Regions from separate parts of the Streptomyces sp. NPDC045026 genome, predicted to be linked through region 1. Evidence: riboswitches for the same ligand, from Rfam matches in the RefSeq annotation. Region 1 holds a riboswitch; the other holds the start of a gene.
The links. A riboswitch is a leader RNA that binds a small molecule or an ion and turns the genes downstream of it on or off. The one in region 1 is predicted to bind thiamine pyrophosphate.

Region 1 (8,592 bases):
CACCGGCCTCGGCGGGGCGGTCGACGCGGATGACCTCGGCGCCCTGGTCGGCGAGGAGCATGCCGGCGAAGGGTCCCGGGCCGATGCCGCCGAGCTCGACGACACGGATACCGGCCAGCGGGCCCGCGGAGGGTGGGGTGGACGTGGTCGATGTGGCGGAGGCGGGTGCGATGGTCATGGAGGGCGGCTCTCTCGGGCGGCGGGAACGGGGAACGCGGGCGGCGAGCATCGGGAATCGGGAACCACGGATGCGGCACGGCCGCCCTGCCAGGGGTGGGGCAGGGCGGCCGGAGTGCGCCGGGCCGGCCCGCCGGGGGTGATCGGGCGGCCGGGCACGTCTGGGCGGACCTAGAGACCCAGGTCCTTCGCGATGATCGTCTTCATGACCTCGCTGGTACCGCCGTAGATGCGGGAGACGCGGGTGTCCGCGTACAGGCGGGCGATCGGGTACTCGAGCATGTAGCCGTAACCACCGTGCAGCTGGAGGCACTTGTCGATGACGCGGCCCGCGACCTCGGTGCAGAACAGCTTGATCTTCGCGGCGTCGGCGGGCGACAGCTCGTGCCGGTCGTCGAGTTCGATGCCCTTGTCGACCATGGCCTGGGCGGCCTCGACCTCGGCGGCGCACTCGGCGAGCACGAACTTGGTGTTCTGGAAGGCGGCCACCGGCTTGCCGAAGACCTGCCGTTCCTGGACGTACGCCGTGGCGAACCGAATCGCGGCGCTCGCGGCGGCGACGCCGCCGACGCCGATGGAGAGGCGCTCGCGGGCGAGATTGTTGCCCAGGTAGGAGAAGCCCTTGCCGACCTCTCCGAGGACGTTCGCCACCGGCACCTTGACGTCGGTGAAGGAGAGTTCGGAGGTGTCCGAGGCGCGCAGGCCGATCTTGTCCAGCTTGCGGCCGTACGCGAAGCCCTCACTGTCCGTCGGCACGACGAGCAGGGTCAGACCGGAGCGGCGGTCCTCTGCCGTAGGAGCGGAGGTGCGGGCCACGACGACGCACAGCTCGGAGTTGAGGGCTCCGGTGATGAAGGTCTTCGCGCCGTTGAGGACGTAGTGCGTGCCGTCGTCGGACAGTTCGGCCCTCGTGCGGATGCCCGCGAGGTCGGATCCGGTCCCGGGCTCGGTCATGGCGATACACAGGGTGATCGCGCCACTGGCGATGCCCGGCAGCCAGCGCTTCTTCTGCTCCTCGTCGGCGATGTTGAGCAGGTACGGCAGGACGATGCCGGTGGTGACGGTGTAGTGGCCGAAGGAGACGGCGGCTCGCGCGCACTCCTCGGTGATCACCGTCTGGTACTTGTAGCTGGTCTCGCCCGGGCCGTCGTACTCCTCGGGGATGCCGAAGCCCATCACCCCGAGTTCGCCGAGCTTGTGGAACAGCTCGCGCGGGACGCGGTTGTCCTTCTCCCACTCCTCGTAGTGCGGGGACACCTCCTTGGCGATGAAGTCCCGGACGACGGACCGGAACGCCTCATGGTCCTCGTTGTAGACAGTACGCTTCATATGTCGTCACTCCTAAGTTATCGCTCATTCACTTTCTTGCCAGTCTTGCCTGATGTCAAGGTATGTATGAGTGCGAGTGATGGTTTTCGATGCGTATCGTTTGCCTCACCTGCTCCATCTACCCCGTCGCCTCCGTCGGCCGTCACGACACCGCGGCCAGCTTCGCCGCGTCCCGATCGGGGTGGACGAGAAGGAGCGCGGCCACGGCCCCGATGATCATCGTGATCCCGAGGACCAGGAAGCCGTCCCCGTAACCCGCCGCTGCGGACTTCCCGGCGTCGACCAGCCTGCCGATCACCAGCGGTGCCACGACCCCACCGAGGCTGTAGACGGCGGCGATGATCCCGAACACGGTGGAGCGCTGTTTCGCCGGCGCGACATCGGCGAGACCCGCGAAGGCGACGCCGTACCCGGCGGAGTTCAGGCACGCGCCGATCACGAGCAGCGTCATCTGCGGTACCCCACGATCCAGCGAGGAGAAGGCGACGGTGCACACCCCGGAAATCAGGACCATCGCGGCGGGAAGGATGCCGCGGGCGACCCTGTTCCCGACCCCTCTCTTGGTCAGCACGCCGGAGAGCACTCCGACCAGGATGACGGCGACCGCGGATCCCAGATAGGGCAACACAACGAGCCGGCCCGCGGTGGTCGCGTCGTAGCCGAGGCCCTCGCGCAGATAGAGCGGCAGCCAGCTGACACCGACGGACGTGTTGGCGTACGCGACGAAGAACAGGAGGGCCATGCCGATCAGCGTTCCCGTGGAGAAGAGGCGTCGCAGCGGCACCCGCTCGGGGAGCACCGTCGCCGCCGCCCGGTGATCGGCGGCCCGCGCACCCTCGGGTCCGGAGTCCCCGCCGAGCAGCCACAGCACCGCGAAGACCGCGCCGAACGCCGCAAGGACCCCGAAGGCCGCGTGCCAGGAGTACGTCTCGATGACCCAGGTCAGCAGGGGTGCCGCGATCAGCGGGCCGACCCCGGCGCCGGCGATGACGAGCGAGCTGGGCACGCTCCGCCGGTGCGCGGGGAACCACGAGTGCGCCACCTGCATCGCCAGCGCGACGGTCGGCCCCTCGGCGAAGCCGAGCAGCACCCGGCACGCGATGATCGTGGTGAAGCCGACCTGGGCGGTCATGGGCGCGAGGCTGAGCGCCCACACCGCGGCGATACCGGCCAGCAGCCAGCGCGCCCGCACCTTGCCCCCGAGCCAGCCGCCGAGCACGGAACCGACGGCGAAGAGCCAGAAGAAGCTGCTCTGGACAACGCCGAACTGGGAGCCGTCCAGGCCCAGTTCCTTCTTCATACCCACGCCGGACAGGGCCACGACGACCTTGTCCGCGAAGTTGACGAGCATCAGGCAGACGAGCAGGGCCAGGACGTACCACGCCCTGCGCTGCACGGCGGGCGCACGGGACCCGGACGCGGTCACCGACGGCGGGCCGGGCACTTCTTGTCGATCGACGGCCATGACGGCCCTCCCTGATCCACGGGCTGATGTGAGCAGGAAGTGAAACAGCTCTAACCATGTCATGCAATGGATCGAGCGCAGATTCACTGGCATCAAGGGGGTAGGAGGAACGGCAGTAAGTTCTGCCTAACGCTCCACCGTCCGGTCCACTTGTTGATCACGGCGTCGCCCGGATGTTGTACCTTTGCCGAAATGGACGACGGCGAGGGGCGAACCGGGATGCAGACGGAAGCGTCGGGACGGACGACCGCGCGCAGACCCCCGGACCGCAAGGCCCGGATCGTCGCCGCCGCGTCCGGTCTCTTCCGCGAGCGCGGCTACCACAACGTCTCGGTGGCCGATGTCGCGGCCGAGGTCGGCATCACCGCCCCGGCCCTCTACCGGCACTTCCGCGGCAAGCCCGACCTGCTGCTCCACGTCGTGGACGCCACGGTCAGCGCGATCTCGGTGTCCCTCGCCGCGGCCCCGGACCTGGACACCTATCTCCGCACGTCCGCGAACGAGACCATGGACCGGCGCGGCTCGGCCGTCCTGTGGCAGCGCGAGGCCAGGCACCTGCCGGAGGACCGCCGCAAGGAACAGCGCCGCGCCCTCACGGACGTCGCCGACCGGATCGCCACCCTGATCGGCACCGAGCGCCCGGACCTCGACGAGCCCGACCGGCAACTCCTCGCCTGGTCCGTCCTGTCGGTCTTCGGCTCCATCTCATGGCACCGCACCTCGCTGCCCCGCCGCCGTTTCGAAGAACTCCTCCACCGGCTCGCCCACGCCGCCGCGCACTGCCCCCTCGGGACGAACACCGGCGCCGAGGCGGGAACTGCGGCGGGCGGATACGCAGGCCTCGCGGTCTCCCGGCGCGAGGAGATCCTCGTCGAGGCGATCCGCCTCTTCGACGAGCGGGGCTTCCAGTCCGTGAGCACCGACGACATCGGCGAGGCCGCCGGAGCGACCGGCCCCAGCATCTACAAGCACTTCCCCACCAAGACCGACCTGCTCGTGGCCGCCGTGCTGCGCGGCGGCGAACAGCGCCGCGCGGGCACGGCACAGGCACTCGCCAAGCCCGGCACCCCGTGTCAGACCCTCGACCGGCTGCTGCGCTCGTACATCGAATTCGCCCTGAGTCAGAGCCACTTGATCGGCCTGCTGATCGGCGAACTGGACCAGCTCCCCGAGAAGGAGCGCAAGGCGGCCCGGCAGAATCAGCGGGAGTACCTGGCGCTGTGGGTGCGGCTGCTCGACGAGGTGCGCCCCGGACTCGACACCGCCGAGGCCAGGATCGTCGTCACCGCGGTGCTGACAGTCATCGACAACGCGGCCCGGACGGGCTCCGCGGGCGACCGCACGGACCTCGCCGACCGCCTCGCCGAACTCGGCACGGCACTGCTCCTGAGCGAGAACCCGCCCGCATAGGTTCGTGGCCGGCAGACCGCCCCCTGGTTGCCTCCCGCGACAGGGAAGCTACTCTTGCCGACGTACCGGACACGGGGTGCCCCGAACGAGGGCTGAGATCACACCCGTCGAACCTGAACCAGTTAGCACTGGCGGAGGGATGTCAGCCAATGTCGTTGCCCCATGCCCCGAGCAGCACCCGGGCCACCGGACCGCGCTCCGTCTTCGACGGGCGGATGCCCGCGGCGCCCGGTGACCTGCGGGTCGAGGCGCGCGGTATCGCGCCGGTCCCCGAGAGCCACCGCTACGGCGGCGCCGGGCGCCTGTTCACCGTGTGGTTCGCCCCGAACCTGACCATGACCGGCGTCTTCACCGGCACGGTCGGCATCGCACTCGGCCTGGACTTCGCCACCGCGCTGGCCGCCGTCGTCATCGGCACCCTCGTCGGCGCCGTGCCCACCGCGTATCTCGGTACGTGGGGCAGCGCGACCGGCGCGGGGCAGCTCCCGCTGGCGCGGCTCGCGTTCGGCCGGGCCGTCGCGGTGCCCGGCGTCCTGCAGTGGCTGTCGTCGGTCGCCTGGGACGCGCTGATCGGCCTGTTCGGCGGTGACGCGCTCGCCCGGCTGTGCGGCTGGCCGTTCTGGGTCGGCGTGCTCGTGATGATGCTGGCGCAGGGCGCGCTGGGCGTGCTCGGCTACGAGGCCGTCCACCGGCTGCAGAAGCTGATGACCTTCGTCCTGGCCGCCGCCTTCGTGGTCCTCGCCGTCAAGCTTCTCGACGGTGTCCATCCGGTCACCAACGGGGCCGCGCACGGCGCCGACCAGGCCGGCGCGTTCGTCCTCACCAGCACGATCGCGCTCAGCCTGTCCCTGTCCTGGGCCCCCTACGCCAGCGACTTCAGCCGCTACCTTCCGGCGGCCACGTCCCGTAATCGCATGTTCTGGTTCACACTCCTCGGCGTCACTGTCTCCTTCGTCGCCGTCCAGGCGCTCGGGCTGTGGGGCGCCTCCGTGTTCACCGACCAGACCGCGCGCGGGGTCGACGAGCTCCTCGGCGGGGGCGTTCTCGGCTCGTTCGGGCTGCTCGCCGTGGCGCTGGCGGCCCTGTGCAGCAACGCCATGAACGACTACAGCGGCTCGCTGGCCCTGCAGACGATCGGCGTCCGGATCCCGCGGCCGCTCGCGGCGGCGCTCGCCGCGGTGCTCGGCTTCCCGCTGGTGCTGTGGATGCACGCCGCCGACACCGCGGCCCGCTTCCAGAACGTGCTGCTGTTCGTCGGCTACTGGATCCCCGGCTTCGTCGCGGTCGTCGCCGTCGACTGGTTCGCCCGCGCCAGGGCCCGGGGCGGCGCGCCGGTCGACCTGGCCGCCGAGAGCGCCAGGCCGCAGCCCTGGTGGCCCGGACTCCTCGCCTTCGTCGCCGCCTTCGCCGCGGCGGTCCCGTTCATGGACAGCGGCCTGTACGTGGGCCCGGTCGCGAAGGCCCTGCACGGCGCCGACCTCGCGTACTACGTGGCCTTCGTCGCCGCGCTCGTCGTGTACGCGCCCCTGAGGCTGCGTCGCCCGGCCACCGACGCCCCCACCGCACCGTACGAGGAGGCCCGCACATGACCGTGCCCGCGAGCAGCGGACGTGTCGCGCCGCCGCGCGTCCTGACCGTCGCCGGATCGGACTCGGGCGGCGGCGCCGGGATCCAGGCCGACCTCAAGACGATGCTGGCGCTCGGCGCCCACGGCATGAGCGTCCTGACGGCCGTCACCGCACAGAACTCCCTCGGGGTCCAGGGCGCGTGGGAGCTCCCCGTCGACGCGGTGCGCGCGCAGTACCGCAGCGTCGTGGACGACATCGGCGTCCAGGCGGTCAAGACCGGGATGCTCTCGTCGCCGGTGCTCGTGGAGGCGGTGGCCGAACTGCTCGCCGGCACGGACGCCCCCGTGGTCGTGGACCCGGTGAGCGTGTCCAAGCACGGTGATCCGCTGCTCGCCGAGGACGCGCTGGACGCCGTACGCACGAAGCTGCTGCCGGTCGCGACGGTGGCCACGCCGAATCTGGACGAGGTGGCACAGCTGACCGGCCTCGCCGTCACGGACGACGCCGGCATGCGCCGGGCCGCGGCACGGCTCCTGTCGTTCGGCCCGCGCTGGGTGGTCGTCAAGGGCGGCCATCTGCCGGGGGCGGCCGTGGACCTGCTCACCGACGGCACGCAGGAACACTGGCTGCGCGCTCCCCGCCACGACAACCGGCACACGCACGGCACGGGTTGCACCCTGGCGTCGGCCGTCGCCGTGGGCCTCGCCCAAGGCCTGCCCGTGCCGGAGTCGGTCCGCCGGGCGAAGGAATACGTCACGGGGGCGATCGCCGCCGGGTTCGCGCTGGGGTCGGGCATCGGCCCGGTCGACCACGGGTGGCGCCTGCCGGGCGACCGGTCCGACGTCGGGCGACAGGAGTAGCTCCGCCGGGGGCCACGTGCCGGGCGCAACACGCCCACCTGCATACATTCAGGGCCCGACGTGCGTGTCCGCCCTGCCGTCCACTTGACTGTTGCCATGACCACCCTGCCCCGCCAGCCTCAACAGGCCCCGCCGTCCGGCCACATGATCGTGTGCGGTGGTGACGCGCTCGCCGAGCGGCTCGCCGCCGAACTGCGCGCTGTCTACGGCGAACGGGTCACCGTCGTCGTGCCCTCCGTCCGCGTCACGAGACAGGGATCAGGGCCGGCCGGACGGGCGCGCGCGGCAGCCCTGCTCTCGCGGATGCAGGCGGTCGTGAACCGTACGGTGTCCGCCGTGGCCGACGACGGCGTTCCGCCGCCGCGCGTCCTGGAGGCACCCGAACTGGACGAGCAGGCGCTGGCCGACGCGGGCGTGGCCGACGCCGCCGCACTGGCCCTCGTACACGGCGACGACGAGACGAACATCCGGGCCGCCTTGGCCGCCCGCCGTCTCAACCCCCAACTGCGCCTGGTCATCCGGCTCTACAACCGCAAGCTCGGCCAGCACCTGGAACACCTCCTCGACCAGGCCGCCGCGCTCTCCGCACCCGGCGTCGACCCCGAAGCACTGGACACCACCACGACCGTCCTGTCCGACGCCGACACCGCCGCGCCCGCGCTCGCGGCCACCGCCGTCGCCGGTACCAGCAAGGTCGTCCAGGCCGACGGACTCCTGCTGCGCGCCGTGGAGCGCACCCCGCCGGGCCGGGGCGAGGTCGCCGACCCCGGCCTGTGCACCCTCGCCCTGCTGTCCGCGACCGCGAACGACCCGGCAGGCGCCGAGGGTTCGGACATGGGCGGCGCGGAGGGCCCGCTGCTGCTGCCCGACGAGCGTACGGTCGCCGCGGCCACCGGGCGCGGCACCGTGGTCCTGGAAGCCGTCTCCCCCGCCGTCGCCGCTCCCAACGGCCGTGCGACCAGCCGCCGTATGCCTCTCGGCTCGCTCTTCTCCCGCCGGCTGCGCTGGTCCCTCGCCGGTCTCGTCTCGAGCGTCCTCGGCCTGGCCGTGGCGTCCTGGGCCACCACCGGCGACCATCCGCTGCACGCCGGATACCTCACGCTCCTCGACCTGTTCGCCATCGACGACCCCGCGATCGGGGAGCCGCTCGCCCGCCAGCTCCTCCAACTCCTCACGGGGCTCGCCGGACTGCTCCTCCTGCCCGTGCTCCTCGCGGCCGTCCTAGAAGCCCTCGGCACCTTCCGCACGGCGTCGGCGCTGCGCCGGCCGCCCCGCGGTCTGTCCGGCCACGTCGTGCTCCTCGGCCTGGGCAAGATCGGCACCCGTGTCCTGGCCCGCCTGCGTGAACTCGGCATCCCGGTCGTCTGCGTGGAGGAGGACCCGGAGGCACGCGGCGTCGCCCTCGCCCGCCGCCTGCGCGTACCGACCGTCATCGGCGACGTCACGCAGGAAGGCGTACTGGAAGCCGCCAAGGTGCACCGCGCCCACGCCCTGCTCGCCCTCACCAGCAGCGACATCACCAACCTCGAAGCCGCGCTGCATGCGCGCTCGGTCAAGCCCGACCTGCGGGTGGCGCTGCGCCTGTTCGACGACGGGTTCGCGACGGCCGTCTACCGCACGCTCCGCTCGGCGCACCCCCTGGCCCTGACCCGCAGCCGAAGCGTCTCCACCCTCGCCGCGCCCGCGTTCGCCGGAGCCATGATGGGCCGCCAGATCCTCGGCGCCATCCCCGTCGAGCGCAGTGTCCTGCTCTTCGCCGCCCTCGATGTGGCGGGGCATCCGC
Region 2 (8,592 bases), on a different contig from region 1:
GGGGGGCCCGGGCCCCCCTGGCCTGGGCGAGCAGCGCCACCGCGTCGTACGGCCTGAGGTCGGGCGTGCGCGCCGTTGCCGACGCGACGAGTGCGTCCAGCTCCGTGGGCAGGCCCGGCACGGACGCGGACGGAGGCGGCACGTCCTCGTTCAGGTGTTGGTAGAGGACCTGGGCGGGGGAGTCGCCCGAGTGCGGCTTGGAGCCCGTGAGCATCTCGTAGAGCACCACCCCGCACGCGTACACGTCGACGCGAGGGTCCGCGGTGCCCGACTCGATCTGCTCGGGGGCGAGATAGGAGACGGTGCCGAGGATGGCGCCCGTCGTGTTCGTGACGGTGTCCACGGCCCGCACGAGGCCGAAGTCCGCCACCTTCACGCGGCCGTCGTCGCCTATCAGGACGTTCTCCGGCTTCATGTCGCGGTGCACGAACCCCGCGCGGTGCGCGGCGCCGAGTGCGGCGAGGACCGGCTCCAGGATGTCGAGCGCGGCGCGCGGCCGCAGTGCCCCGCGGTCCCGCAGGACGTCCCGCAGGGTGCAGCCCGCGACGTACTCCATCGCCAGATAGACGTACTGGCCGTCCGCGCCCTGGTCGAAGACCCCGACCACATTCGGGTGGGAGAGCCGGGCGACGGACTTGGCCTCGCGGATGAAGCGCTCGACGAACGAGACGTCGGCGGCGAGGGCCGGGTGCATCACCTTGAGCGCGAGCACGCGGTCGAGGCGGGTGTCCACGGCCCTGTAGACCGTGGCCATCCCGCCGACCGCGATGCGTGCGTCGACGCGGTACCGGCCGTCGAGCACCTGCCCGACGAGAGGGTCCTGAAGGGTCGTGTCCACGCAGGTGAGTGTACGAGCCGCCGCCGACACCCGGGTCGGCTGCAGTCCTCGAGCGGCCGTACTGAAGCAGAGCTGTAACCGGGCTGTACGGACCTCAGAACGCGGGCCGCTCCGGGTCGAGCCTGGCCATGCCGGACACGGGCGACGAGGCGTCCGCGAAGTGCCTGCGGGGGATCCGGCCCGCCCGGAACGCCAGCCGCCCGGCCTCGACCGCGTGCCGCATGCCCTCCGCCATCAGGGTGGGCTCCTGCGCGCGGGTCACCGCTGAGGCGAGCATCACACCGGCGCACCCCAGCTCCATCGCGAGCGCCGCGTCGGACGCGGTCCCGGCGCCCGCGTCCAGGATCACCGGCACGCGCGCGTGCTCGGTGATCAGCTGGAAGTTGTGCGGGTTGCGGATGCCGAGCCCGGAGCCGATGGGGGAGCCGAGCGGCATGACCGCGGCGCAGCCCACGTCCTCCAGCTTCCGCGCGAGCACCGGGTCGTCGTTCGTGTACGGCAGCACAGTGAAGCCGTCGTCGACGAGGATCTCCGCCGCGTCCAGGAGCTCGATCGGGTCGGGCAGGAGGGTGCGCTCGTCCGCGATGACCTCCAGCTTGACCAGGTCGGTGCCGAGCGCCTCGCGCGCGAGGCGGGCGGTCAGGACGGCCTCACCGGCGGTGAAACAGCCCGCCGTGTTGGGCAGCACCTGGATCCCCAGCTTCTCCAGGACGGAGAGCACGGAGCCCTGCACGCTCGCGTCCACGCGCCGCATCGCGACCGTCGTCAGCTCCGTGCCGGACGCGACGAGGGAGCGTTCCAGGACGTCGAGGCTGGGCGCCCCGCCCGTGCCCATGATCAGGCGGGACGAGAAGGACGTGCCGCCGATGACCAAGGAGTCGTCAGCCATGGGTTCAGCCTCCCTGGACTGCGGTGAGGACCTCGACGCGGTCCCCGTCCGTGAGTGCGGTGCCGGCCCACTGCGCGCGCGGGACGACGGTTTCGTTGAGTGCGGCGGCGACGCCGGACGGCGCGGTGGTCAGCGCCGCGACGAGGACGTCGAGCGTGGTGCCCGGGGCGACCTCGCGGCCCTCGCCGTTCACGGATACGTGGGTGACGGACACGGTCATACGGACTGCTCCACAGAGACGGGTGCGGGGAGGGCGCCGAAGCGCCGCGGGGTGAAGGGGCGGGCCACTTCGGGGAGTTCGCCGGTGGCGAGCACGTGGGCCATGGAGTCGCCGGTGACCGGCGTGAGCAGCACGCCGTTGCGGTAGTGGCCGGTGGCGAGCAGCAGGCCCGGCAGGGCGGTCGGGCCGAGGATCGGGGCGTTGTCGGGGGAGCACGGGCGCAGGCCGGCGATGGTCTCCGTGAGCGGCAGTTCCGTGATGCCGGGCACCAGCTCGTGGGCGTCGCGCAGCAGCTCGTAGACGCCGCCCGCGGTGACCGTCGTGTCCCAGCCGAGTTCCTCGCTGGTGGCCCCGACGACCAGCTCGCCGTTGACCCGGGGCACCAGATAGAGGTTGCCGCCACGCACGACGGCGCGCACGGTGCGGCTCAGGAACGGCGCGTACACCTTCGGCACGGTCAGGCGCAGCACCTGCCCCTTCACCGGGCGCACCGGCGGCAGCACGTCGTCCGGTACCCCGGCGAGCCTGCCGCTGAGGCTGCCGCCGGCGAGGACGACCTGGTCCGCGTCGAGCCCGGTGCCGTCGGCGAGGACCACACCGCGAGCACCCTCTCGGACGACTGTCAGCCGCTCGGCCCACTGCCGGTGGAACTGCACCCCGGCCCGCTCGCAGGCCACGACAAGGGCCTTCGCGAGGCGCCTCGGGTCGATCTGGTGGTCACCGTCGACGCGCAGGCCGCCCCGCACGGACGGGGCCAGCATCGGTTCGAGGCGCCGGCACTCACGGCCCGACAGCCACTCCGACTCCAGACCCGACTTGCGCTGGAGGGCGTGCAGTTCCCGAAGATGCGCGCGGTCGTCCGCGTCGAGCGCGACGGCGAGGGTGCCGCACGCGCGGTAGCCGAGGTCGAGCCCGGTGGCCTCGGAGAGCTCGGCCGCGAACGCCGGATAGCGGCGCGCGGACTCCACGTTGAGCCCGAGGAGGGTCTGTTCGGCCTCTCCGTAGTGCAGTTCGGTGACGGCGGCGAGCATCCCGGCCGCCACCTGCGCGGCCCCGCCGCCCGGTTCGGGGTCCACGACCGCGGTGCGCAGCCCGCGCTGCGCGGCCCGCCACGCGGTGACGAGACCGATGATCCCGCCGCCCACGACCAGGACGTCGGAGCCTTCTGAAGTACGAGACATGGGCGTCCAGCCCCTCCCTTCGCCGGCATGACCCGGATCAGGTTCGTACGGTCGGAGGCCGTCCCAGCCTCCCTCTCAGCCCGGTACGTCCGGGCTCCCGCGAGTGCTTTACGGTGGCCACCCTAAACCCCTGCCCAGACCTCCAGTAAGGGAGCCCGCCCGCATGGCCCGCTCGCTCGACGGACTCGTCCTCGCCCCGGTCGCCGACCAGTCTCCAGGTCAGGTGGGCACGCGGACGCGGTTCACGTACCACGAGGAGGACGGCCGGATCTGGGCCGAGTACGCGGGCGGGGACGTCGTGCGCGGCCACCTCGTGGGCACTCGCGAGGGGGACCGGATCGACTTCAGGTACGTGCAGCTGAAGACGGACGCGACGACCTCCTCCGGGCACTGCGTCTCGCTCGTCGTCGACCTTCCCGACGGGCGCGTGCGGCTGGACGAGACGTGGGAGTGGGAGTCGCAGACGGGCAGCGGGACGAGCGTCGTCGAAGAGGTCCCGGGCGCTTGACGGCGGGAGCGGGAGCGGGGGAGGGTCGGAGCGGTCAAACCGGCGCCCGGTGTGGAAGACGTCACGGACACGGTGTGACCGGGCCCGATGACTGACTGAACGTCAGGTGCATATGGTGATCCGGTGAGCGAGCAGACCCAGAACCAGGCCCCGGTGCCCCAGGCAGGGCGGCACGTCGTCATCGTCGGCGCCGGGATGGCGGGGGTCCAGACCGCCGTGGCCCTGCGCGAACAGGGCTTCACCGGCGCCGTCACGCTGATCGGCGCGGAACCCCACCAGCCGTACGACCGGCCTCCGCTGTCCAAGGCCGTCCTGCTCGGCAAGGCCGAGGGGTCCGCCTTCGACGTGGACTTCGAAGCCCTCGACATCACGCTCGAACTGGGCCGCGAGGTCACCGGCGTAACCCCCGCCGAACACACCCTCGACACCGCCACGGGCCCCGCCCCCTACGACGTCCTCGTCCTCGCGACCGGCGCCGAGCCCATCAGGCTGCCCGGCACGGAGGACATCCCCGGTGTCCATCTGCTGCGCACGCTCGACGACGCCGAACGCCTGCGCCCCGTCCTCGCCGCGCAGCGCGACATCGTCGTCGTGGGCGCGGGCTGGATCGGCGCCGAGTTCGCCACCGCGGCCCGCGAGGCCGGTTGCGCGGTCACCGTCGTCGAGGCGGCCGAGCGGCCGCTCGCCGGGGCGCTGCCCGAGGAGGTCGCCGCCCCCATGGCCGCCTGGTACGCGGATGCCGGGGCGGAACTGCGCACCCACGCGCGCGTGGCGCACGTCGAGCCGGGATCCGTGGTCCTCGACGACGGCACCCGGGTGCCCGCCGGCGCCGTCGTCGTCGGCATCGGGGCCCGCCCCGCCACCGGCTGGCTCATCGGCTCCGGCATTACGCTCGGCGCCCACCGCGAGGTCGTGGCGGACAACCGCCTGCACACCTCCGAGCCCGATGTGTACGCCGTCGGCGACTGCTCGTCCTTCCCTTCGGGCCGGTACGGCGAGCGCCTGATGGTCCACCACTGGGACAACGCGCTCCAGGGCCCCCGCACGGTCGCCGCCAACATCATCGGCGAGAACCCGGCGACGTACGACCCGGTGCCGTACTTCTGGTCGGAGCAGTTCGGCCGCTTCGTGCAGTACGCCGGGCATCACGCGGCCGCCGACACCACCGTGTGGCGCGGCGACCCGCAGGGCGCGTCCTGGAGCGTGTGCTGGCTGCGCGAGAGCCGGCTCGTCGGCGTCCTCGCCGTGGGCCGCCCGCGCGACCTGGCGCAGGGGCGCAAGCTCATCGAGTCGGGTGCCCCGCTGGACGCGGAGGTCATCAGCGACCCGGCCCGCCCGCTGAAGGCCGCTGTCGTCTGACCGCCCCGCCGGGGCGACCGGGCCTTTTGTGCGGCCGCGTTTCCCACTGTCAGTCCGGGATGGCACGCTTGTCCTGTGACCGAGATTGACGCAAAGATCGATGCTCTCGTCCCCGAGTGGCTCACCCTCCCCGACATCGCCGAGCAGTTCGGTGTGGAGGTGACGCGCGTGCGGCAGCTGGTGAAGGAAGGCCAGGTGATCGCCGTACGCCGCGGTGAGAACAGGGCGCTGCACGTGCCCGCCGCCTTCATCGACGGCGACAAGGTCGTCAAGGGCCTCACCGGGACCCTGACCCTGCTGAGGGACGACGGCTACAACGACGAAGAGATGCTCGAGTGGCTCTTCACCCCCGACCCGACCCTGCCGGGCACCCCCGCGCAGGCGCTGAGCGAGAATCGCGGCACGGAGGTGAAGCGCCGCGCCCAGGCGCTCGCCGTCTGACCTGACAACCGTCCGGCGTGCGGGCCGCCCTCACGGCGGCCCGCACGCCACCGACCAAGGGGGGACTCACCCATGGCCATGGCCGCCACGCAGCGCGCCCAGTTCGCCGACGCCCGGCTGTACCTGTGCACGGACGCCCGTAAGCGCCAGGGCGACCTCCCCGAGTTCCTCGACACCGTCCTGGCGAACGGCGTGGACATCGTGCAGTTGCGCGACAAGGGCATGGAGGCGGGCGAGGAGCTGGAGCACCTCGCCGTCATGGCCGACGCCGCCGCCCGCCACGGCAAGCTGTTCGCGGTCAACGACCGGGCGGACGTCGCCCACGCCGCCGGCGCCGACGTCCTGCATCTGGGCCAGGGCGACCTGCCGGTCGCGGCCGCCCGCGCCATCCTCGGCGAGGACGTCCTGATCGGCCGCTCCACGCACGCCGACACGGAGGCCGCCGCGGCCGCCGTCCAGGACGGCGTGGACTACTTCTGCACCGGCCCCTGCTGGCCGACCCCCACCAAGCCCGGCCGGTACGCACCCGGCCTCGACCTGGTGCGTTACACCGCCTCGCTCGGCACGGACCGCCCCTGGTTCGCGATCGGCGGCATCGACGCGGGCAATCTGGACGAGGTGCTTGAAGCGGGCGCCCGCCGTGTCGTCGTCGTCCGCGCCATCACCGAGGCGGACGACCCGGGCGCAGCGGCGGCCGACTTCGCGAAGCGGCTGCGCACGGCCTGATCCGCACGGCCTGACCCGTTCGGTCGGGCCCCGCCAAGACGGGTGTCCGCAGGGTGGACGGAGATTAGGGACAGGGCGCTCCCGTGGCTAACCTGCCCATATGGCCCTTGGCACCGCTTCCACCAGGACTGATCGCGCACGCACCGTGCGCGACATGCTCGCGACCGGCAAGACGACCTTCTCGTTCGAGTTCTCGGCGCCGAAGACCCCGAAGGGTGAGCGGAACCTCTGGAACGCGCTGCGCCGGGTCGAGGCCGTCGCGCCCGACTTCGTCTCCGTGACGTACGGGGCCGGCGGCTCCACCCGCGCCGGCACCGTCCGCGAGACGGAGCAGATCGTCGCCGACACGACCCTGACCCCGGTCGCCCACCTCACGGCCGTCGACCACTCCGTGGCCGAGCTGCGCAACATCATCGGCCAGTACGCGGACGCGGGAATCAGGAACATCCTCGCTGTGCGCGGAGACCCGCCCGGCGACCCCATGGCCGACTGGGTCGCGCACCCCGAGGGCCTGACCTACGCGGCCGAGCTGGTCCAGCTCATCAAGGAGTCGGGCGATTTCTGTGTCGGCGTCGCGGCCTTCCCCGCGATGCACCCGCGCTCCGAGGACTGGGACTCCGACGTGCGGCACTTCGTGGACAAGTGCCGCGCGGGCGCCGACTACGCGATCACTCAGATGTTCTTCTACCCGGAGGAGTATCTGCGGCTGCGCGACCGGGTCGCGGCAGCGGGTTGCGACACCCCCGTCATCCCCGAGATCATGCCGGTGACGAGCGTGCGCATGCTGGAACGGCTGCCGCAGCTCAGCAACGCCTCGTTCCCGCCCGCCCTGAAAGAGCGCATCCTCACAGCCAAAGACGATCCGGCGGCTGTACGCTCCATTGGCATCGAGTTCGCGACGGAGTTCTGCGCGAAGCTGCTGGACGAGGGCGTTCCGGGTCTGCACTTCATCACGCTCAACAACTCCACGGCGACACTGGAGATCTACGAGAATCTGGGCCTGCACGACCAGCGGGCCTGACCCGGCCGTATTCCACCAGGGGCGGCGGCCGTACGAGAGGGGCGTACATGGGCTGGACGGTCCTCTACATCGCGTTCGGAATCGTCGCGTTGTGGCTGCTCGGTGAGGTACTGCTCCAGTACAAGGCGAGGCTGCGCTTCCGGCTGCTCGCCTTCGTCGGCTTTGTCGGCGTCGTCTTCGGTGTGCTGATCCCGTCGGTGATCGTCATCGGGATCGGCGCCATCACGTTCGCCGTCGGCCAGACGTACGTGACGCTGTCGTTCCGCAGGGGCTTCTCCACGGGCTGGGCGCTCGGCGGGAATCCCGGCGCGAGCAAGCGGCGCAAGATCAAGGAGCCGGTCCACCAGGACCCGACCCTCGAGGTCTCCGACCTGGAGTACGAGGGACGCGGTGAGCACGAGTCCGCCGCCCCGGACGCCCCCCGCGCCCCGGAACCCGAGTCCGCGGCCGAGGCGACGTCGGTCTACGCCCCGCAGCCGATGCCCGACGACACCGGCCAGTACGGCGTCTACACCCCGGCCGCCGCCCAGACGGACTCCGCCGCGCAGGGCTACGCCTACGACGCGTACGCGGGCTACGACCAGCAGCAGTACGGCTACGACAACGGCCAGCAGCAGTACGCCGCCTACTCCGACCCGTACATCGGGACGCAGACCTACCCGGCGCAGGCGCAGTACGGCGACGCGTACGGCACGGGACAGCAGTACGGCGACCCGTACGCGGCCGGCGGCTACGGCATGGAGACGCCGCCCGGCGGGGTCTGGGTGCCCCAGCAGCGCAACGGCGACGAGCAGCACCAGAGTTACGGCGGTGAACTGCCCCCGGAGCAGCCCTACCCGTACGAGCAGAACGGCCAGGGCGGGTACGACGCCGGCTCCGGCTACAACGAGCAGCAGCAGTACCGCTACTGAGCCCGGCGGGCGCGGGCCGTCACTGCGAGCCGCGGAAGTCCGCGCCCTCCACGATCAGCCCGGCCACCAGCGCGCCCGACATACCCGCGTGCGGCAGACCGCCGCCCGGGTGCGACCAGCCCCCGACGGCGAACAGGCCCGGGACGAGCGTGCTGTTCGACGGGTGCAGGAGCCGGCCACCGGCCGCGGCCAGGGTCGGCGCGGGCACCGAACCGCCGTCCGCTCCCGTCGCTTCGGCGACATCGGACGGCGTGCGGACCTCGTGCCACAGCAGGCGGTCGCGCAGCCCGGGGACCGCCTGCCCGGCGGCGTCGACGACCCGCTCCACGTCCGCGTCCGTCACGCTCGCGCCGCGCGCCACCGTGACCACCACAGTGACCGCCTCATGGTCCGGGTCCGGCACGACGGAGGAGTCGTCGGGACGAAGGACCGTGACCGTCGGCCGCTCGGCCACCGCCGTGCCTCCGCCGAACAGCGAGGCCAGCTCGGCGTCCCGGT

Region 2: it holds a riboswitch for thiamine pyrophosphate, as region 1 does, so the genes downstream of both, thiO (glycine oxidase ThiO) here and AC07EJ_RS01790 (purine-cytosine permease family protein) in region 1, are expected to answer to the same signal.

The regions. Positions count from the first base shown of each region.
Region 1 covers NZ_JBWKIS010000001.1:395,675-404,266, reverse strand. Annotated here, with positions in the region: gene AC07EJ_RS01810 (CaiB/BaiF CoA transferase family protein) at 1-178, opposite strand, end outside; gene AC07EJ_RS01805 (acyl-CoA dehydrogenase family protein) at 349-1,506, opposite strand; gene AC07EJ_RS01800 (MFS transporter) at 1,649-2,971, opposite strand; gene AC07EJ_RS01795 (TetR/AcrR family transcriptional regulator) at 3,164-4,381, shown strand; TPP riboswitch at 4,444-4,538, shown strand; gene AC07EJ_RS01790 (purine-cytosine permease family protein) at 4,531-5,970, shown strand; gene thiD (bifunctional hydroxymethylpyrimidine kinase/phosphomethylpyrimidine kinase) at 5,967-6,809, shown strand; gene AC07EJ_RS01780 (potassium channel family protein) at 6,906-8,592, shown strand, end outside.
Region 2 covers NZ_JBWKIS010000002.1:530,187-538,778, forward strand. Annotated here, with positions in the region: gene pknB (Stk1 family PASTA domain-containing Ser/Thr kinase) at 1-838, opposite strand, end outside; gene AC07EJ_RS06230 (thiazole synthase) at 933-1,727, opposite strand; gene thiS (sulfur carrier protein ThiS) at 1,732-1,947, opposite strand; gene thiO (glycine oxidase ThiO) at 1,944-3,128, opposite strand; TPP riboswitch at 3,126-3,239, opposite strand; gene AC07EJ_RS06245 (avidin-fold protein) at 3,292-3,636, shown strand; gene AC07EJ_RS06250 (NAD(P)/FAD-dependent oxidoreductase) at 3,760-4,995, shown strand; gene AC07EJ_RS06255 (Rv2175c family DNA-binding protein) at 5,071-5,436, shown strand; gene thiE (thiamine phosphate synthase) at 5,515-6,162, shown strand; gene metF (methylenetetrahydrofolate reductase [NAD(P)H]) at 6,263-7,183, shown strand; gene AC07EJ_RS06270 (SCO2102 family sporulation regulator) at 7,231-8,094, shown strand; gene AC07EJ_RS06275 (phytoene desaturase family protein) at 8,114-8,592, opposite strand, start outside.